3 regions of the Kribbella sp. NPDC048915 genome follow, and region 2 is predicted to be linked to each of the others. Evidence: riboswitches for the same ligand, from Rfam matches in the RefSeq annotation. Region 2 holds a riboswitch; each other region holds the start of a gene.

Region 1 (6,857 bases), on a different contig from region 2:
GATGACGGCGTAGGCCTCGATCTCGAGCAGGGCGTCGGGGCTGAACAGGGCGCCGACCTGCACCGCCGTACTCGCGGGCTTCGGCCCCGGGATGTACCGGTCGCGCACCGTCCGGACCGCCGGCAGGTGGCCGATGTCGGTGACGAAGTACGTCAGCTTCACGACGTCCGCGAACGTCGCGCCGGCGGTCGCCAGGCAGCGCTCCAGGTTCGCGAACACCTGCTCGGCCTGCGCTCCGGGGTCGCCGAGGCCGACGAATTGCCCGTTCTCGTCCAGTGCGACCTGTCCGGAGATCGCGACCCATTGGCCGGTTCCGGTCACCACGTGGCTGTAGCCGTTGCCCGGTGCAACGCCCGCGACCTGCGGATACTCCAAGTTGCTCACACTTCCTCCGTCCGCTGTGTGCTCCCATCATGCGCGGCCAGAGGGTTGAGAAACCGGTTTCCATCGCGAGAGGATACGGGGGTGGGACGCAGACCGAAGGACACGATCACGATCGCCGACGTCGCGCGGGCGGCGCAGGTGTCGCGCGCGACCGTGTCCCGGGTGATGAACGGCCGGCTCAGTGTCGCACCCGAGATCGTCGCCCGGGTGCGCGCGGCGGCCGAGCGGCTCGACTATCGGCCGAGCGACCTGGCCCGCAGCCTGTCGCTGGGCCGCACGAACATGGTCGCGCTGGTCGTGCCGGACCTCGGCAACCCGCTGTTCCAGCAGATCCTGCGCGGGATCACGAACGCGTCCGCGGCGGCCGGCTACAAGGTGCTGGTGGCCGAGACCGACGAGGACCCCGAGGCCGAGGCGGCGATCGCGATCGAGGCCCGACGGCGCTGCGACGCGCTCGTCATGGTCTCACCGCGGATGGACGAGGAGCGGCTGCGCGAGCTGCTCCCGCAGGTCCAACCCGTCATCCTGGTCAACCGCCAGGGCCCGCCGGAGGTGTCGTCGGTGGTCGTCGACTACGGCCGCGCGGTCCGGATCGTCGTCGACCACCTGGTCGGCCTCGGGCACCGGCGGCTCGCGTTCCTGTCCGGTCCGGCGGCGAGCGCGTCCAACACGTTGCGGATCCGGGCGCTCGACGTCGCGGAGCGGGAGATTCCCGGGCTCGACCTGGTCCGGCTCGAGTGCGGGCGGTCGATCGAGGACGGGTACGCCGCCGTGGAACGGGTGCTCGACGCGCAGGTCACCGCGGTGGTCGCGTTCAACGATCTGGTCGCGTTCGGGTTGCTGGCGCGGCTCAACGAGGTCGGGGTCGCCGTACCGGCAGATCTGTCGGTGACCGGGATGGACGACATCGGCCTGGCGCGTTTCGCCGTACCGTCGCTGACCACTGTGCGCGCGCCGCAACGGGATCTGGGCGAGTTGGCGTGGCAGCGATTGCATGCGGCGATCGCGGGATCGGCCGACGCGGCGGACGACGTACCAGAGCTGCGGCTGGCAGTGCGGGCGAGTACCGGCCCGGTGCCGCGGGAGCAGCGACTGGCCGCGGAGGCACCGGCCGCCGGGATCGCGTGGCAGCAACAGGGCGACATCTTCGCGCTCGGGAGCTCGGCCGGACTGCTCGCACGGTACGAATTTGGGCAGCGGATGCCGCAGGTGCACGCCCCGCGGCCGTACCTGCATCCCGTCCGGACGCTCGGCGGCCATCCGTTGACCGAGGTCAACCCGGGCGACCATCGGCATCACTACGGGCTCTCACTGTCGGTCGCGCTCGTCAACGGGACGTCGTACTGGGGCGGCCGGACGTACGTCCGCGATCAAGGCCCGATGCTGCTGCGGAACCACGGCCAGCAACGCAGCCGCGGGGTGACGGTCAAGGACCGCGAACTCGTCGACGACATCACCTGGTACGACGCCCAGGGCCGGCCCCACCTGATCGAGAAGCGCCGCCTCGTCGGCGATCTGGCGTTCGGCGGCTGGCGTCTGGACTGGCAGAGCACGCTCACCGCGCGGTACGGCCCGATCCAGATCGACAGCCCGGCCACCTGCGGCCGCGAGGGCGCGGCGTACGGCGGGATCTTCTGGCGACTGCCGTCCGCGCCGACGACAATCCTGAGCGCTTCCGGCAGTGGTCTGTCGGCAGCCTTCGGGTCCCGCAGCCCATGGCTTGCCTTCGTGCAGGACGACGTCAGCCTGCTGTTGCTGCAGCCCGATCAGATCCGGCCGTGGTTTCTGCGGTCGGAGGAGTACATCGGCGCGTGCCCCGCGCTCGCGTGGGACCAGCCGCTGGCGCTCCGGCCCGACGAGGAACTACCGCTGTCACTCACCGCACTTCTCCTCGACCGAACCCTGGACGAGACCGAAGCCAAAACCCTGGCGGGCCGGTTGTAGCGGATGTCCGGCGGCGTAGGCGCGGCCGGTCGTAGGCGTAAGCGCCGGCGGTCGGGTGGAGGCGTTAGAACGTCGGCAGGCCGGTTGTAGCGGTCAACGGGGTCTGCTGACTGATCTAAGGAGGGTTTTCGGCGCCTGGCGGGGCAGAATCCTCCACTGTCGTGCGGAAAACTCTCCTAGGAGCATTTCCGCCGGTGCGCAGTGCAGGCGGTGCAGGTTTGGTGTGAACCCGGCCTACCCTGAGTGACCGAGTCAGCGCCCACGCTGTACGACGGCGATGTACGACGGCGCTGTACGACGGCGCTGCACGAGCGCTACTTCCCGCAGCCGAGCCCTTGACCTCCGATCGGGACCGCGAACACCCATTCGGAACCGTGCACCCCGCGCTGGGACCGTGCACACCCTCCCGGGGGCCCTGCACACCCTCCCGGGCCCTGCACACCCACCCGGGACCTGCATATCCGCCCGGGGCAGTGCACACTCACCGGGGACCCTGCATACCCGCCCGGGGCCGTGCACACCCACCCGGGACCGTGCGCCCCATCCCGGCACCGTGCGCCCCATCCCGGGACCTTGGACAGGCAACAACCTGTCCACACCCACCACAACCTGTTCAAGCCCCCGACTTCATCCCGTACGCCGGCCGACGCGGCCAACCTCATACGAACGGACAACCCCGCCGGGGTTCTCTGCTCGTATACCGACGAAGAACCCCCCAACACGCGGGGTTGTCCCGTCGCGTAGCAGACACGCAACCCACACATCAATCACTGGAGCCGGTTGACCCGTAGCGGACCGGGTATCGGCGTCAGAACGTCGGCAAGCCGGTTGTGGGTGACGAGGCGAGGGCGGACTGCCAGCGCCTCGGCACGCGGCCGGCGAGGCGGGCGTTCCTTCCGGCGCTGACGGCGTCGCGCATCGCGGCGGCCATCAGCGCGGGCTTCTCCGCGCGGGTCACCGGGGTCGCGAGCATCACCGCGTCGCAGCCGAGCTCCATCGCCAGCGCGGCGTCGCTCGCCGTACCGATGCCGGCGTCGACGATCACCGGAACGTTCGCCGCTTCGGCGATCAGCGCGATGTTGTGCGGGTTCCGGATGCCGAGCGCCGAACCGATGGGTGCGGCCAACGGCATCACCGCCGCACACCCTGCCTGCTCCAGCCGGCGGGCCAGGATCGGGTCGTCGTTCGTGTACGGCAGCACGGTGAACCCGTCGGCCACCAGCGCGTCCACGGCGTCGAGCAACTCGACCGGATCGGGGAGCAGCAGATGGTCGTCGGCGACCACTTCGACCTTGATCAGGTCGGTTTGAAGCGCTTCACGTGCCAGTTTCGCGGTCAGCACCGCCTCGGCCGCGGTATGACAGCCGGCCGTGTTCGGCAGCACGTCGATCGAGTGCTTCTTCAGTACGTCGAGAACCGAACCCTCGTGACCGGTCCCGAGCCGGCGCATCGCGACCGTGGTGAGTTGGGTGCCGGAGGCAATCAATGCCTCCTCCATCACCTCGAGGTTCGCCGAGCCGCCGGTTCCCATGATCAGCCGGGAGGTGTACGTCCGCCCGCCGAGCTCCAGTGGGTCGTCCATCGTCAGCCTCCCTGCGTCGCGCTGACGATCTCGACCCGGTCACCCGGTTTGAGCGTGGTCTGCGCCCATTCGGCCTTGGTCAGCACGTTCTGGTTCACCGCGACCGCGATCCCCGTGCTGCGGTCGGAGTACTCCGCGATCAGCTCGGCCACGGATCGGCCAACTGTCCCGTCGGTCGCCGTACCGTTCACCCAGACGGATTCCATCGCTTCCTCCCTACGCCGGAATTACCCGATTCAGGTTCGGCGGTCGGTGACGATCGGTCACCCTCTCAGCCCACTCCCTGAGCTCCCGCGGACACCATCGACTATAGCTGACAGCTCAATCGACAGCGGTGCCGGTGAGGAGGGCCGCGAGCTCGGTCGGGCGGTACAGGACCTGCTTGCCGGTGCGCTGCGGCTCGACCAACCCGGTCCGCCGGAGCAGCTGGAGCTGCTGGCTGACGGCGGACGGGGTGACGTTGAGTTCACCGGCCAGGTCGGTCGTGGTGCGCGGATGCGTGAGCAGTTCGAGGATGTGCGCTCGCGGCGTACCGATCAACTGCGCCAGGTCCTTGCGTGTTGGCGGCTCGGCGACCGACCACAGATTCGCCTGCCCGCGCGGGGGATAGCCGAGCAACGGCTCCGCACCAGGGTCGAACGGGATCACCGCATGCGGCCCGAACAGCGTCGGCTGCAACACCAGCCCGCGCCCGGCGACGTCCTCGACGCGACTCTGCTCGGCCACGCGGTCAACCTTGAGCAGACCGTCTTCGTACGTGATCGCCGGACCGAGCCCGTTGAGCATCGCACCGGTGCCGTGCTGGGTGAGTATGTGCCCGCGGTAGCTGATGTCCGCGGACAGGAGGGTGCGCATGCGGCTCCAGTACGGCGCCATGACGGCGTCCCAGTACTGGCGCATGGCCTCGACGACCTGGTCGATGGTCATCGTCGGAGGCTTGCCGTTGACCGCGGTCATCTGGCGTACGTACGTGTCCTCGTCGACGGCTGCGATCAGATCGAGCTCGTCCGACAGTTGGGTGAGCGGCGAGGACGGGCGCGGCGTGAGGAAGTCCGGGCTGCCCATAGTGTCGTTGACGAGCCAGCGCAGTACGTCCCAGTCGAGATCCTTGAGGTCTGTCTGCACCGCGCGGACCCAGCCGAGTTGCAACGGAAACCGCCCTGGATCCCGCAGCGCCCGGAACGACAACACCATCTCGGCCACCGGCGACACCGCGAACCGAACGTCCGCCAAGTCCTGCGCCGTCAGCCGATAGGTAAGCATGTAGCCGCATCCTAAATCCGGAACTTGTCGGTGGCATCTGAAATCGTCGGGTGCCATGGGATTCCGCACGATGACCTCAGACGAGATGGTGTCGTTCCTGGCTCAGCCGTTGGTGGCCGTGCTGGCCGTCGACGAGCCCGGGTGGGCGCGCCCCATGTGACGCCCGTCTGGTTCCGGTATCTGTCCGGCGAACGACGGTTCCAGGTGATGACGTCCTCCCGCTCGAAGAAGGCGCGCCTGCATCAGGAGGGCTCCGGCCGGCTGTCCGTCTCGATCCAGACCGTCGAAGGCGCCACCGCCAGGTACGTCAACGTGCAGGGTGAGGCGGAGTTGCGTCCCCTGCCCGACGAGGTTCTGCACGCTGTCGTGGACAAGTACCTCCCCGAGGAAGCCCGCGCCGGGTACCTCGCTGCCCCACCCGAGGACGCCGTGTTCGACATCACCTCGCGACGCATCACCACGGGCGTGATCGGCTGACAGTTCGCCGTACTGCCTCGTCGTACCTGACACTTCGCCGTACTGCTCCGTCGTATCCGGTATGACTCAGTACGTACTCGACAGTGCGCGGACACGGATCGGTTTCGTGGCCGCGCACCGTGTCGGCCCGAAGGTGCGCGGTCTGTTCGCCGTGGCCGAGGGCGCGTTCCAGGTGGACAGGACGAACCCGGCGGCGTCGACCGGGTGGTTGAAGGTGCGGATGGACAGCGTCGAGACCGGCGACGCACGACGCGACGCCCAGCTCCGTCAGGAGTTCTTCGGCGTCGCGTCGTACCCCGAGATGTCGTTCGTGGCGACCGGCGTCACCCCAACGGGCGCCGACCGGTTCGAGGTCGCCGGCGACCTCACGATTCGCGGTACGACGCACCCGCTGACCGTCCCCGTCTCCGTAACGGACGCCGGCGACACTCTCCACCTTCAGGCGTCCCGCGCGATCAACCGCCACACCTGGCGCGCCAACTGGAACGCTCTGACCACCGCGCTGGTACGCCCCGCCGTCGAGCTGGACCTGTCGCTGACGGCAACCCGCGCCTGACCCCGCTTACTCGCAGGCGATCCCGTCGTTGTCGGAGTCGAGCCGGTAGATGTCGCGACCGATGACCCTGATCGGACCGCTCACGTACTCCGGCCCGTTCCCACTCCCGCCCGAGCAGTCGACGTCTGTGGCGATCGGCACGCAGCCGGAGTAGTTCGGATCACACCGACCGGACTGCTCCGGCTCATCCACCTTCGTCCCCACCGCCGTCACCTGCGACCGCGGCTCCTTCGCCACCTCCTGCCGCACCAGCTCCTTGTCAGTCTGTACGCCGTCGACGTACGTGACGCGGTACACGAGCCGCCGCGTCCCGTTGACGCCCTTCGTACGGATCTTCTTCTCGCCCTTGGGCAACGAATCGTCGGTGACCGTCTTCTTCTTAAACGCGATCACCTTGTACTCCACGACCTCCTTGGTCGTCGTCACCGGCTTCTGGGTCGCCGGGTTGGTCGGTTGCTCGGTCGCCGTCTTGGTCGGCGTCTGGACCTCGGCAGCCGGCGTCGACGTTGTCGCTGCCGGTGCGCTGGGCGGCGGCGTACTCACCACCGGCGAAACCTGCGCAACCCGAGCCGGCTCACCTCCCCCCGACTCCGCCCCACACCCGACCACCAGCACCGCCAGGACCACAGCCCCACACGCAGCACGAAACAC
Region 2 (6,857 bases):
TGTCGTCGTCATGTCAGCTACTTTCTCATTAAAGTCGACTGACTAACTAGACAATCTCGCCATCCGGGACGGCGGTCCGAAACCATCCGACCGGTGGGACGACACGCCGCCGGGTTGCCCTCACATCCACGGTCACTCGTGCGTTCTACTGGCGTGATGGCTCGGGAGAAGGTCGGATTGCCGCCGTTCCAGGCGTTGATCGACGCGCACTGGCGAGACGTCGCCCGGCTGGCGCGCGCGATGGCCGGGCAGGACGGCGACGACGTCGCGCAGCGCGCCTGGGAGAAGGCGTACGCGGCGTACCCCACGCTGACGTCGGCGAAGAACCTGCGCAGCTGGCTGCTCACCATCACCGCCCGCTGCGCGACCGACGTCCACCGGGCCCGGAAACCGCAGAGCCCGCTGGACGAGGCGCCGCCGATCGCGGTCGACGGACCCGACGCCGCCACCTGGCCGGACCCCGACCTGTGGCGGGCGGTCAACGAACTCCCGGAGCGGCAACGCTTCGCGATCACGCTCAAGTACGTCGGCGACCTGGACCACCACGGCGTGGCCGCCGCCCTGGACACCACGCCCGCCGCGTCGCGCCGGCTCGTCAGCGACGCGCTGGCGACCCTGCGCACCAAACTCGGAGCACACGATGACTGACCTCGAAGGCCGGCTGGCCCGGCTCGACACCCCAGACCTGAAACCGCCTGTCCTACCGGATGCCGATGTCGCCTATGTCTTGCACGACACGCCGATCGGCACGATGCTGCTCGCGGTTGCCGGCGGGCGCGTGGTCGCGAGTTCGTTCGACGACGAGGAGACGATGACCGCCCGGCTCGCGCGGGCGGTTTCCCCGCGGGTTCTGCGGCAGGCTCGCCCGCTGGACGACGTACGACGGCAACTCGACGAGTACCTGGCCGGGCGTCGCCGTACGTTCGACCTCGACGTCGACCTCACGCTCGCGACACCGTTCCAGCGACTCGTGCTCAACGATTTGCCGGTGCGGACGCAGTACGGCGCGACCACGACGTACGGCGCTGTCGCCCACGACATCGCCAAACCGAAGGCGGCCCGCGCGGTCGGGACCGCACTAGGGTCGAACCCGGTCTGCGTCGTGCTGCCGTGCCACCGGGTGATCGGCGCGAACGGCGCGCTCACCGGGTACGCCGGCGGGCTCGACGCGAAGCGATTCTTGCTGAATCTCGAAGCAAAAAGCTGAGTTTTCCAGAATAGTGCGGAATGGATTTACACTCGGAATGGAAAGGAGCAGATCCCCAATGTGGAGTGGGGATCTGCTCCTTCTTGACTTCTACTTGACGGGTCAGGAAGTTGCCGGTTGGTGGATCTCCAGGATCAGCCGCCGGCGCCCGCCCCAGTCGCGTTTGTAGACCATATAGTCGTCGATTCCGGCCGCCGCACACAGCCGCCCGTAGCTGATCTCGTCGTGGATGAAGTGCACGCTGCTGCGGTCGTCGTCGTGCTCGGTCGTGACGATCCGGTGCTCCGGCCCCTGGCGCATCCCGTTCGCGATCTCGGCCGCCGTCGCCGGCCCCCACACCGGCCCCTCGATGATCGCGATCCCGCCCGGCTTCAGCACCCGCGAGATCTCGCAGATCGTCGAGATCTGCTCGTCCTCCGCGAACAACTCGTGGAACGCCGTCCACAGGCAGATCACCGCGTCGAACGAGTCCCACTTGTACGGCAGATCGGTCATCGACCCGATCGCCCAGTCGATCGCCAACTCCTCCTCGGCCGCCTTCGCCCGCCCTGCCTCGATCAGGTTCGGCGAGATGTCCAGCGCCCGCACCACCTTGCCCGCCCGCCGCAACGGCACCGCGATCCGTCCGTACCCGCAGCACAGGTCGAGCACGGATTCGCGCCCCTCCAGCAGCTCCTCGACCGCCTTCACGATCAGGGCGTCCCGCTCCGGCGTAGTACGCGCGGCAAGTCCGTCGGCACCGAGCTCGGCATACTCGGCCCGGCTACGCAGTGCGGAATTCAGCATGGCGCAAGTATTCCGGTTACTCCGGGTCAGTTGTCCAGCGGCTGTCACGTGCTGAGAACGGGTCGCGGTGCCGCTCGTTCGAGACCGTGACCACGCATCGGGGGTCTGAACACCAAATGGGGACCTCGAACAGCAAATAACCTGTTCAAACTCACCACAAGGCAAGTACCCCCCAGACACCTGGCGGGCAGCGCCAACCCCCCGACGCCCGCTCGTCACCTTCCGACTTGGTTGTCCACGGCGGTACGGCGGCCGACTCGGCCCAGGAGTACGGCGGCCAGCATGGAGATGATGATGCAGGTGTAGGTGGCGCCCAGCCAGGTGGGGACGGGGTGGCTGGCGAACAGGATTTGCTGGAGCTTGGTCCAGAACGTGGACCAGCCGGCCACGGTGCCCGGGTTCACCAGCTGGTACGCGACGAACCCGATCAGCCACGCGACAGCGGGTTGCCAGCGGAACTTCGCCGTACTGGACACGTCCCACTGCATCTTGCTCACCACGAAGAAGTCGGCGATCGCCACCGCGAACAGCGGTACGAAGACGGATCCGATCAGGTACAGGAACTGGGTGTAGTTCCCGAGGTTGATCGACAGCGCGATGCCGGTGGCAACGATACCGATCGCCACGGAGATCCAGCGTCGGTCGATGTGGCCGATCAGGTTGTGGGCGGCCATCGTGGTCGAGTAGACGTTCGCATAGGCCTCGTCGACCTCGTCCACGAGCAGGACGAACAGGGCGATCGCACCGGCGGGCAGCGTGACCAGTGCGGTGATGACGCCTTCACTGTCGGTCCCCAGGGTTGCTACCGCGACCACGCCGAGCGAGAAGTACCCGATGGCAGCCAGGCCGTACCCCAACGCGGACCCGGCGAACGCAGCCTTGTTGGTGCGCGAGTGTCGCGTGTAGTCCGCGGCCAGGGGTGCGAACGACACCACGCCGGCGGCAGCGAGGTCGACGGCGGGCCAGAAGCCGAACACGCCGTCCTGCGGCAGCGGCTGTGCCGGTTTGCTGAGCACCTGCACGAAGAGGTATACCGACGCGATCAGCACCAGCCACACCATGAACTTGCGCAGTACCTTCACGCTGCCGAGCGGACGTACCGCCATGGCGGTCGCGATCGCTCCGGCGAGTACGACGAACAGCCAGCGCCAGCGCTCGCTCGTCACCGCGACAGCGGCCTGCGAGATCACGATGATCTCCATCGTGGCCCAGCCGACGTTCTGCGCGATGTTGAGGACAGTCGGCGCCATGGAACCGCGGCGCCCGAACAGCCCGCGCAGGCAAGCCATGGCGGGCGCACCGGTCTGCGAACCGAAGACCGCTGCACCACCGAGCACCAGCGCCCCGATGCCGCAGCCGACGAGCACCGCGAGTAGTCCCTGCCACAGCGAACCGGTGTACGCCGCGACGAGCGCACCGGTGACCGGGCCGAACAGTGAGATGCCGAAGTTGCCCCACAGCGTGAACTGGTCGAAGAACCCCAGCGTGCGCGGGGTGTCCGTGGTGAGGACCAGCGGCGCCTCGGTGCTACTGGCAGGACGAACAGCTGTATCGGTCATGAGTGACCCCACTCCCTACGCCGGCATTACCCGGTCAGGTTCAGGCGGTCGGCGACCCTGCTGTCGCCCTCTCAGCCCGCGCATCTCGGTGCGAGCTCCCGCTGGTTGACACAGAGAGTTTAACGCGTCAGATATCTTCCGGCAGCGCGGCGGCTCGTTCTATCAGCGCGGCGAGCTCCGGACCGTTCGTGACGACGGGCATGTGCGCGCCGGTGTCGAGTGTGCGGGCCTCGCCGCGGCACAGTGCGGAGAGCCGCTCCAGCCACTCCGCCGTACACAGCAGGTCGTGCTTGCCGCGGACCAGCACCACCGGCGCCCGCACGTACGGCATGCTGGCGGCGAGGTCGTGCACACGGGACGCCTCACCGGCGCGGGCGATCGACGGCAGCGTGGTCCGGGCGTACTGCGGGCTGATCCGGACCAGCTTCGGTACGTCGGGAATCGCTGAGCCGACGAGCCGCACCGCGCGGTCGACCCAGCTCGACATCCGCGCGTCACCGGTCGGTGCGGCCAGGACCAGCGCGTGCGCCAACTCCGGGTACCGGACCGCTGTCTCGACGACGATCTGGCAGCTCGCCGAGTGGCCGACCAGCACAGACCGCCCGCGGATCTTCTCCGCCAGTGCGACCGCGAGCGCCCGCGGGTGCAGGTCCTCACGTGCGCCGGCGGGTTCGCCGTACCCGGGCAGAGTCACCACGTGGTACGGCGTGGTGAGGTGCTCGACGGTCCGCGCGTACGACTCCGGTCCGAGGCCCAGGCCGGGCACGAGCACGATCGGAACGCTCACTCCCACGGAGCCTTGGCCGGAGCGTCCCGAACGACCGGATTGGGTACGTCGGGCTTCAGCTCGCGGTACCCGAGGAACAGACCGGCCGCGAGGATCAGCAGACCGGCGCCGCCCCAGCCGTACGCCGTGGGCAGTCGATGGACCGCACCGTCGTTGCCGCCGAGACCTGTGGACAACACCATGAACAGCCAGACGACGATCAGCACCGCCGCCACCGCTACCAGGAGCAGTCCGGTGAGCTCTGCGGGGTCGGGGCGCCGGTTTGCCTTCAGCCGGGCGAGTACGTCGCGGATCCACATCACCAGCGCCGCCGTGCCGACCACCAGGAGCAGGAGCTGCCCGATGGCGTCCAGCACATCAGTACGGAGCGGGTGGTTCAGCGGCGAGCCGGGTGCCTGCGAGATCTCCCGCAGCGCCACTCGCTGCACGGAAACGACCAGCAGGCCGTAGATCGCTGCTACGAACGTGGCCAGGCCGACAACGCGTGCGGCGCGCGGATCACGCGGCGGGACGTCACGGCCGTACGTCGGGAGCTGGTGCGGCTGCGGGTTCGACGGTGCGCCGTACGGGGTGCCAGGGCGGTACGCGGGCGGCTGCTGGTACGCCGAGTTCCCCGGCGCCGGGGGCGGGCCGCCGTACCCGGGATGACTGCTGTACGGCTGAGGAGGCGCGTAGTGCGTCTGCTCGGTGCGCACGGGCGGGCGCGCGTACGTCCCGCCGCCGTAGGGCGTGGGCGGCGCGTAGTGGTGTTCTTCTTCGGTGGGGGTCTGCTGCTCGGGCTCGTTGCCGCGGCCGTACGTCGGGAAGTCCTGTGACGACATCGCTGCTCCTCCCGTCGTACCCAGTTTCTCAGGTCGCCTTGATCGTCGGCCAGGCGTTCGGCAGGCAGCCGGCCAGCCCCTTCGTCTGCTGCATCATCACCGGCGCGGGGGTCTTCGCGGTCGTACAACTGGAGTGCCCGTGGCCGAGCGCGTGGCCGACCTCGTGGTTCACCAGGTAGCTGCGGTACAGCTCGACGTCGCCGTTGTACGCCGGGATCGCGTACAGCCAGCGCTTCGCGTTGAGCACCACCCGATCCTCGACGCGGCACGACACCTCGCCGCCCGTGTCGAGCGGCAGGCAGAGCTTGTCGGTCAGCGTCGGCGTCGCGAGGATGATCCGCAGGTCGGCGTCCGGCCGGTCGGTGCGCTCGAAACTCACCGGGTGCAGCGCCTGCCAGCCGCGCGCATCGGTCAGCGTCTGGTGGATCTTCGCCGCCACCGCGGCACCGTTCACCGAGATGCCCTGCTCGATCTCCACCCGGTACGTCAGCTTGTCGCGCTCACCGGTCGCCTTGTTCACGCCGGGCACCACGGCGAGCTTGCCGGTCGACACCAGCACGTTCGGCTTCGCCCCCTTCGGCTTGCGCGTCAGGCTCGGCGCCGGGCGCAACGGGGTGGTGAACTTCTGCGTCGGCGTCGCGATCGGCGTCGGCATCACCTTCGGCGCCGCCGGTGCTGTCGGCACCTCCGCGACCGCCTCACTGACGCCTGCGACCGCCTGCGCCGCCAGGCTGTTCCGGTGCGCGACGTCCGGGTGCGCGACCACGACAGTCCCCAGCACCGCCAGCGCGGTGACTACGAGCCACTGCCCCTTGTACGACTTGCGCCGGGAATGCCTGCCACCGCGCCGACGCCCAGACGCGTCAGTGCGCTGGCCGCTCCGCCGGGTGGTCATGGCACTCGACCCTACCGATCCCTGCCGCAACAAGAAAGCCCGGTTCTGTTAAGCCTGGATGGACGCGCCCCCAGTAGGGATCGAGCAACTCAGGCAGTGCGGGTGCGGAGGAACTTGCCGAAGTGCGGGACGGTGAAGGCGACCGTGCCCCGTTCGGCGGAGAAGACGAGCCCCTTCTTGATCAGGCCGTCGCGGGCAGGCGACAACGACTGCGGTTTGCGGTTGAGGGTGCTGGCGACCTCCGCCGTCGGGACCGCGCCGTCGTCCACACCGACCCCCAGCTCGGCCATGGCGCGCATGTATTCACGCTCGGCCGGCGTGGCGCGCTCGTACCGCGATCCGAAGAATCCGACCGTGAGCTCGGCCGACGCCTCGGGAGCGGCCACCGCCACGTCTTTCACCGTGATCGGCGACGTCGGCGCGTGATCCCAGGTCGCGTGGGCGAACGCCTGCACGAAGTACGGGTACCCGTCGGTCTGCGCGTACAGCTCGTCCAGGGCCTCGTCGTCGTACTCGACCCCTTCGCTCGCCGCCGGCACCATCAGTGCCCGGTCGCAGGCCTCCCGCGCCAGCCGGTCCACGCGGATGTAGCGGAACAGTCGCTCGGAGTACGACTTGCTGGCGGACAGTACGGCGGGCAGGTGCGGCAGGCCGGCGCCGACGACGACCAGCGGCGCGCTCTGCTGGGAGATCTCGTGGCAGGCGGCGCAGAGCGCGGACAGGTCGTCGGCGCTGATGTCCTGCATCTCGTCGATGAACAGGCCGACGCCGACCGTGAGGTCACCGGCCAGGTCCGCCGCGT
Region 3 (6,857 bases), on a different contig from region 2:
ACAGCACGCTGGTGAACGTCCCGATGATGAAGCGCTCCGCGACGGCCTGCGGAGTGACCGAGGCGGGCTGATCAGGACTACGGAGTTCCGGATACCTGGCCAGCCCCTTGATCGCCAGCACCACAGCGATCCCCTCCGGCCAGCCCGACACCAGGGCCGCGTAGATCGCCATCCGCTCCAGGGCGCCGATCAGCGCGCCACCACGCAGTACCTCACCGGCCTTCTGCGTCGACTGGGCGCGTGTGCTGCCCTTGTCGGCCAGGGCCATCACAGAGGTCGTCAGCGGCCCGCCACCCGACACGGCCAGCGCTCCGGCCACCAGGAGCAGCACGTTCCACCAGCGCTCGGCCCAGTCGGCCACGCCGTCTCCTACGAGCAGCAGGACGCCGACGGTGCCCAGACAGGCCAGCATGGCGGCGCTGATGACGATCTGGAGGGTGGAGCCCGATTTCGGGATCCAGGCCAGCACGGCGAGGACCAGTGCGACGGCGGCCAGTGACAGGACGAGTGCCGTCACGCAGCAACTCCCCCGGCGAGCAGTTCCGCGGCCAGAACCCGTCCGCGCTGCTCTTCGGTGACTCCCGCGGCCTGCGCGCGTTGTGTCACCGCAGACTGGCTGATCCCCAGTTTCACGCCGATCTCCCGTCTCGTCAGTCCCTCGGCCAGCAGGTCGGCCACGGCCCAGCCGCGCTCGCTGCGGCGGCGCAGTACGGACGCCATCAGCCACAGCACGGTCTCGGCCTGCTCCGCGCTGCGCTTGTCCGCACCGATCACGTTCAGATGGTGCGGGCTGAACTTCGCCCGAGTGACCGCCTCCCGCGCGAAGACGAACGCCTCGCCGCTCCCGGCGCGGGTGCTGCGCGGCAACGGCTCGGTGACCGTACCGACGCCGAGCCCGATGTACCAGCTGTCGGACCGCAGCAGTTCGACGATCACGTCGACGACCGGCCGCGGCTCGGAGAGCACGCCCTGGACCTCGTCGCCGGCGGTCCGCTCGAACTTGCGCAGCAGCCCGGGCCGCCGCGGCCGGCGGTTCAGGGAATTCAGTAGCTCGGGTACGAGATCGCTCGTGCTTCGGCTGCCCCGCTGATCTACCGTGAGAACGAAGACCATCGCCCTGTACCTCCTTCCGGACGCCTTAAGGCTACAGTCTTATTCACACTCAGTGAAGGCCACAACCTGAAGCGGTTCAGCCGATCACTCCCCGTATCCGGCCCGGAGGAGTGCTCCGCCGGGCCGGACGGGACACGGACTCAGTCCGTGATCGGCAGGTACAGCTTCTGGTCGGCGGACTTGAAGGTCTCCGACATCTCCGTGAAGCCGGCTTCGATCGCCTCGGCGGAGGTCAGGCCGCGCTCCTCGGCGTACGCGCGGATGTCGGCGGTGATCCGCATCGAGCAGAACTTCGGCCCGCACATCGAGCAGAAGTGCGCGGTCTTGGCGGGCTCGGCCGGCAGCGTCTGGTCATGGAAGGACCGGGCCGTGTCCGGATCCAGCGAGAGGTTGAACTGGTCCTCCCAGCGGAACTCGAACCGTGCCTTCGACAACGCGTCGTCCCAGGCCTGCGCGCCCGGGTGGCCCTTCGCCAGATCCGCGGCGTGGGCGGCGATCTTGTACGTGATCACGCCCGTCTTCACGTCGTCGCGGTCCGGCAGGCCGAGATGTTCCTTCGGCGTGACGTAGCACAGCATCGCCGTACCCAGCCAGCCGATCTGGGCCGCGCCGATCGCGGACGTGATGTGGTCGTACGCCGGTGCCACATCGGTTGCCAACGGCCCCAAGGTGTAGAACGGCGCCTCGCCGCACAGCTCCTCCTCGAGCCGGACGTTCTCCGCGATCTTGTGCATCGGTACGTGGCCGGGACCCTCGATCATCACCTGGACGTCGTGTTCCCAGGCGACCTTGGTCAGTTCGCCCAGGGTCCGCAGCTCGGCGAACTGCGCCTCGTCGTTGGCGTCGGCAATGGATCCGGGCCGCAGGCCGTCGCCCAGTGAGAACGTCACGTCGTACTCGCGGAGGATCTCGCACAGCTCGGCGAAATGCGTGTACAGGAAGGACTCCTGGTGGTGCGCCAGGCACCACGCGGCCATGATCGACCCACCGCGCGAGACGATCCCGGTGACCCGTCGCGCGGTCAGCGGTACGTACCGCAGCAGGACGCCCGCGTGCACGGTCATGTAGTCCACGCCCTGCTCGCACTGCTCGATCACGGTGTCGCGGTACACCTCCCACGACAGCGCGGCCGGATCGCCCTTCACCTTCTCCAGCGCCTGGTACAGCGGTACCGTCCCGATCGGCACCGGCGAGTTCCGCAGGATCCACTCCCGCGTCTCGTGGATGTTCTTCCCGGTGGACAGGTCCATCACCGTGTCGGCGCCCCAGCGGGTCGCCCAGACGAGCTTCTCGACCTCTTCCTCGATCGAGCTGGTGACGGCGGAGTTGCCGATGTTCGCGTTCACCTTCACCAGGAACTTCTTGCCGATGATCATCGGCTCGCTCTCCGGGTGGTTGCGGTTCGCCGGGATCACGGCCCGGCCGCGCGCCACCTCGGCCCGGACGAACTCCGGATCGAGTCCCTCCCGCTCGGCGACGTACCTCATTTCCTCGGTGATCACGCCGGCCCGGGCGTACCCGAGCTGGGTCCGCGGCTCCCGCCCGGCGATCCACTCGCGCCGCAGCGCGGGCAGACCGGCCTGGACGTCGATCTCCGCGGCCGCGTCGGTGTACGGACCCGACGTGTCGTAGAGGTCGAAGTGCTCGCCGTTGGTCAGCTGCACGCGGCGTGCCGGTACCCGCAGCTCACCGCGATAGATCTTCTCCGAGCCCGAGATCGGGCCCGTGGTGACGGCCGGACGGATCGTACTGACATTCGTCATGTTGCTGCTCCCTACGCCGGAATTACCCGGACAGGTTCGGCGGTCGGCGGCGCCGGCGAACCAGTGTCGATGCACTGGGCCAGCCGCCCTCTCAGCCCACTTCGGCGCGAGCTCCCGCGATCTCCAGTTGTCACCCGACACCCTAGACGAACCTGTAACGTCTAGGGATGCGCGACCTCGTCTATCCGCCGGTCATCGCCTTCGCGAAGACCGCCTTCACGGTGCTGGACCTCAAGATCCGCCGCACCGGGACCGAGCATGTCCCGCGCACCGGCGGTGCGCTGATCGCGATCAACCACATCAGCTACGTGGACTTCATCCTGGCCGGGTACGGCGCCCTGCCCGCGAAGCGGTTGACCCGGTTCATGGCCAAGGAGGTGCTGTTCCGCAACCGCGTCTCCGGGCCGCTGATGCGCGGCATGCATCACATCCCGGTGGATCGGGAGGCCGGCGCCGCGTCGTACCAGCAGGCGATCCGGTACCTGGCCGACGGGGAACTGGTCGGCGTGTTCCCGGAGGCGACGATCAGCCGGCCGTTCGAGCTCAAGGAGTTCAAGACCGGCACGGTCCGGATGGCGGCGGAGGCCGGCGTACCGGTGCTGCCGATGATCCTGTGGGGCACGCAGCGGATGTTCACCAAGGACCACCCGCGCGATTTCACCCGGCACCGGCCGATCTCGATCAGCATCGGCGCGCCGCTGACGGTGACCCGCGACGACGACCCGGCCGAGGCAACGGCGCGACTGCGGTCCACGATGGCCGGGATGCTCGACGAGGCGATCCGCGGGTACCCGGAGCAACCGGCCGGCGCGTGGTGGCTGCCGGCGGCGTACGGCGGCAGCGCGCCGACCCCGGCCGCGGCCGAGCGACTGGACCGCGAGGAAATGGTCCAGCGCGCCGAACGGCGGAAGTCGACGGGCGGAACGGCTTGACCCTGAGGGTGCGGGGACGGTACTAAGGCACTCGTTGACGAAGCAGGAACCTGGGGGGTCCCTGTGCAACGGGTCCGCTCCGGCGGCCCGTGGACACGAACGGGCAGGGAAGGTTTTGTTCGATACACCGGAAGAGCTGCATCTGTTCGACCCGGGGGCGCTGACACCGGCCCCGCACGTGGCCGAGCACATCCCGGATGCCGGCGCGTTCTTCGTCGACTGGGCGACCCGGGGGCTGCCGGAGGACCGGGCCCGCGAAATCGAGTCCGCGGTCAACGGGCGCCGGAACCAGAACGGGTGGTTCCCGCTCGAGACGCTGGACAGCATCGGTCGGAAGGGTTTCTGGCGCGGACCGCTGACCTATCTGGCCCGGATGACGGCCGACGACCCGCGCATCCTGCAGGAATGGGCCACGGACGGCCTCGACGACGGCCGGGTGGAACGGATCGAGGCGACCGTCGACCACCTGCTGCACCAACAAGGCCACGCGGCCGCCGCCACCTGGGCGGTCGCGGTGCGGCCGCGCTCGTACCTGGACGCGGAGGTCCTCGGTGACCGTCTGCTGGCTGCCTGGGAGTACAACCTGGGCTCGATCCGCTCCAAGGATGTGGCGAAGGCCGTCCGCCGCTGGAACCGCTGAGGCCTACTCGAGGACGAGGTGGGCGAGGCCGTAGACCCCGGCCGCGACCACACCGGCGGCGGGGATGGTCAGCACCCACGCCATCACGATGCCCTTGGCGACCCCCCAGCGGACCGCGGACAGCCGCTTGGTGGCGCCGGAGCCCATCACCGCGGACGTGATCGTGTGGGTGGTCGAGACGGGCGCGTGCAGCCCGATGGCCATCACGTACAGCACACCGGCGGCAATCGCCTCGGACGCGAACCCGCGGGCCGGGTCCAGGTGGATGATCCGCCGGCCGAGGGTACGCATGATCCGCCAGCCGCCGGAGTACGTCCCGAGCGAGATCGCCGTCGCGGCGCTCAGCTTGACCCAGATCGGGATGCCGTCGTCCGGGCTCACGTGGCCGGTGGTGAGCAGCGCCAGGAAGATCACGCCCATCGTCTTCTGGGCGTCCTGCAGACCGTGCCCGAGCGCCATCGCGGCCGCCGACAGCGACTGCGCCAGCCGGAAGCCGCGGGTGGTCCGGCCGGGGTTGCTGTTGCGGAAGATCCACAGGATCGCGGTCATCAGCAGGAACGCGCCGAGGAACCCGATCGCGGGCGACAGCACCATCGGGATGACGACCTTGTCGAGGATCCCCGACCAGAGCACCGTGCTGGCCGACGCGAGGCCCGCGCCGACCAGGCCGCCGATCAGCGCGTGCGACGACGAGCTGGGCAGGCCGAAGTACCAGGTGATCAGGTTCCAGGTGATGGCGCCGACCAGCGCGGCCAGCACGATCACCAGGCCGTGCTGCCCGGTGGGCGCGCTGATGATGCCCTTGCCGACGGTGTCGGCCACCTCGGTACCGAGGAAGGCGCCGAGGAAGTTCATCACCGCCGCCATCAGCAGCGCGATCCGCGGCGTCAGCGCCCGCGTCGACACCGAGGTCGCGATCGCGTTGGCGGCGTCGTGGAAGCCGTTGGTGTAGTCGAAGATCAGCGCGATGACGACGACCGCGACGACGAGCGCGAGCTCCACGCTCAGCTCTCCTTGACCGCGATCTGCTCGACCGTGTTGGCGACGTGCTCGAAGGCGTCGATCGCGGCCTCCAGCAGGTCGACCACGGTCTTCAGCTTCATCACCGTCAGGGCTTCGAACTCACCGCTGAACAGCTTGGCGATCAGCCGCCGGTGGACCGCGTCACCGGTGTTCTCCAGCCGGTTGATCTCGATCCAGTACTCGGCCAGATCCTTCATGGTGCGCAGCCGGGGCATCGTCTCGGCGGTCAGCTGGGCGGCGCGCTGGAGGACCTCGATCTGCTCGGCGATCTCCTCCGGCAGCTTCTCCAGGTTGAAGAGGTGGATGGTGTCCACCGCCTCCTCCATGAAGTCCATGACGTCGTCGAGGTCGGACGCCAACCGGTAGATGTCCTCCCGGTCGAACGGGGTGACGAAGGTCGAGTTCACCCGGCGAATGATCGAGTGGGTGGTCTCGTCGGCCGCGTGTTCGGCGTCCTTCATCTGGGCGGCGATCTGATGGCTCGCGGAGAGCCCGGACCCCGCCGTACTGCCGAGCAACTCGGCCAGGATCCTGGATCCTTCCACCAGATGGTTGGCGGACTCGGTGAAAAGGTCGTAGAACGTCGGGTCGTTCGGACGCAGACGTAACGGCACTTCAAGCTCCGGATGAACGAGGGACAAACCGTGAACATGCTAGGGGGAACGGACCGTTGACCTTGCATCCGCCAGGTCAACGTACCGCGTCGGGATGAACTTCGCCGCGAGGCGCCGCACGATTGGTGACCGATCGGTTTCAGCGGGTGATCACGGCGTACAGGTCGAAGAGCCCGACGACGAGCACCAGACCGGCCGCGACGCGCAGTACGCCGTGCCGCGCCAAGGTGTGCACGGCGGCCCCGCCGGCCCGCCGGTAAACGGCGCTCACGGCGGCCCAGCAGCCCAAAGCGAGCACGAGAACGACGATTCCGAGACCGGTCCGGACGTCGGACGAACCGTGGCCGGAGGCAAGCAGCAGGACGCCGTTGGCGATCAGTCCGAGGGCGGTCCGCCGCCAGGCCAGCAGGGTTCGCTCGGGTTGTAGTCCCGGATCGGGTGTGCTCATTCCCACATTCGCCTGATTCGTCAGATTCGTCTGATCTGGACCGGTTCCGGCGTCAACGCCAGAGCGAGAACAGCAGGCCGATCAGGCCGACCACCGCGATCGTTGCCCCCAGCACCAACGGTAGCTTCGTCACCGGGAGTGGCCCGCCGCGACGCATAGCGATCAGATTGAGCTGCCAACGCCGGAAAGCGCCTGCCGTCGTGGCGATCCCGGCGGCCACCAGGATCACACCGATGATCCGCGCCACCAGGCGGTCGGGGCCGAGGTCGAGGAACTGTACCGCGGACAGCCCGCCCGCGTAGCAGGCGAGCGATGTCCGCAGAT

Evidence for each region. Region 2 has a riboswitch for thiamine pyrophosphate ahead of AB0B82_RS14120 (cytosine permease). Riboswitches for the same ligand answer to the same signal wherever they lie in the genome.
Region 1: linked by a shared signal. The riboswitch ahead of thiS (sulfur carrier protein ThiS) and the one ahead of AB0B82_RS14120 (cytosine permease) in region 2 are both predicted to bind thiamine pyrophosphate.
Region 3: linked by a shared signal. The riboswitch ahead of thiC (phosphomethylpyrimidine synthase ThiC) and the one ahead of AB0B82_RS14120 (cytosine permease) in region 2 are both predicted to bind thiamine pyrophosphate.

What each region holds. Positions count from the first base shown of each region.
Region 1 is NZ_JBEZFT010000018.1:24,753-31,609, reverse strand. It holds gene AB0B82_RS12565 (RidA family protein) at 1-384, opposite strand, end outside; gene AB0B82_RS12560 (DUF6807 family protein) at 466-2,328, shown strand; gene AB0B82_RS12555 (thiazole synthase) at 3,137-3,910, opposite strand; gene thiS (sulfur carrier protein ThiS) at 3,913-4,116, opposite strand; TPP riboswitch at 4,107-4,215, opposite strand; gene AB0B82_RS12545 (DUF5937 family protein) at 4,232-5,173, opposite strand; gene AB0B82_RS12540 (pyridoxamine 5'-phosphate oxidase family protein) at 5,315-5,650, shown strand; gene AB0B82_RS12535 (YceI family protein) at 5,712-6,206, shown strand; gene AB0B82_RS12530 (G5 domain-containing protein) at 6,213-6,752, opposite strand.
Region 2 is NZ_JBEZFT010000021.1:54,975-61,831, forward strand. It holds gene AB0B82_RS14100 (putative leader peptide) at 1-12, opposite strand, end outside; gene AB0B82_RS14105 (sigma-70 family RNA polymerase sigma factor) at 157-648, shown strand; gene AB0B82_RS14110 (methylated-DNA--[protein]-cysteine S-methyltransferase) at 641-1,207, shown strand; gene AB0B82_RS14115 (class I SAM-dependent methyltransferase) at 1,310-1,993, opposite strand; gene AB0B82_RS14120 (cytosine permease) at 2,209-3,552, opposite strand; TPP riboswitch at 3,547-3,664, opposite strand; gene AB0B82_RS14125 (alpha/beta hydrolase) at 3,680-4,339, opposite strand; gene AB0B82_RS14130 (hypothetical protein) at 4,336-5,160, opposite strand; gene AB0B82_RS14135 (DUF3152 domain-containing protein) at 5,189-6,055, opposite strand; gene AB0B82_RS14140 (ATP-binding protein) at 6,145-6,857, opposite strand, start outside.
Region 3 is NZ_JBEZFT010000031.1:53,280-60,136, forward strand. It holds gene AB0B82_RS18100 (hypothetical protein) at 1-517, opposite strand, end outside; gene AB0B82_RS18105 (transposase) at 514-1,113, opposite strand; gene thiC (phosphomethylpyrimidine synthase ThiC) at 1,254-2,876, opposite strand; TPP riboswitch at 2,867-3,004, opposite strand; gene AB0B82_RS18115 (lysophospholipid acyltransferase family protein) at 3,044-3,808, shown strand; gene AB0B82_RS18120 (hypothetical protein) at 3,924-4,448, shown strand; gene AB0B82_RS18125 (inorganic phosphate transporter) at 4,452-5,450, opposite strand; gene AB0B82_RS18130 (DUF47 family protein) at 5,453-6,085, opposite strand; gene AB0B82_RS18135 (DUF202 domain-containing protein) at 6,225-6,533, opposite strand; gene AB0B82_RS18140 (DUF202 domain-containing protein) at 6,586-6,857, opposite strand, start outside.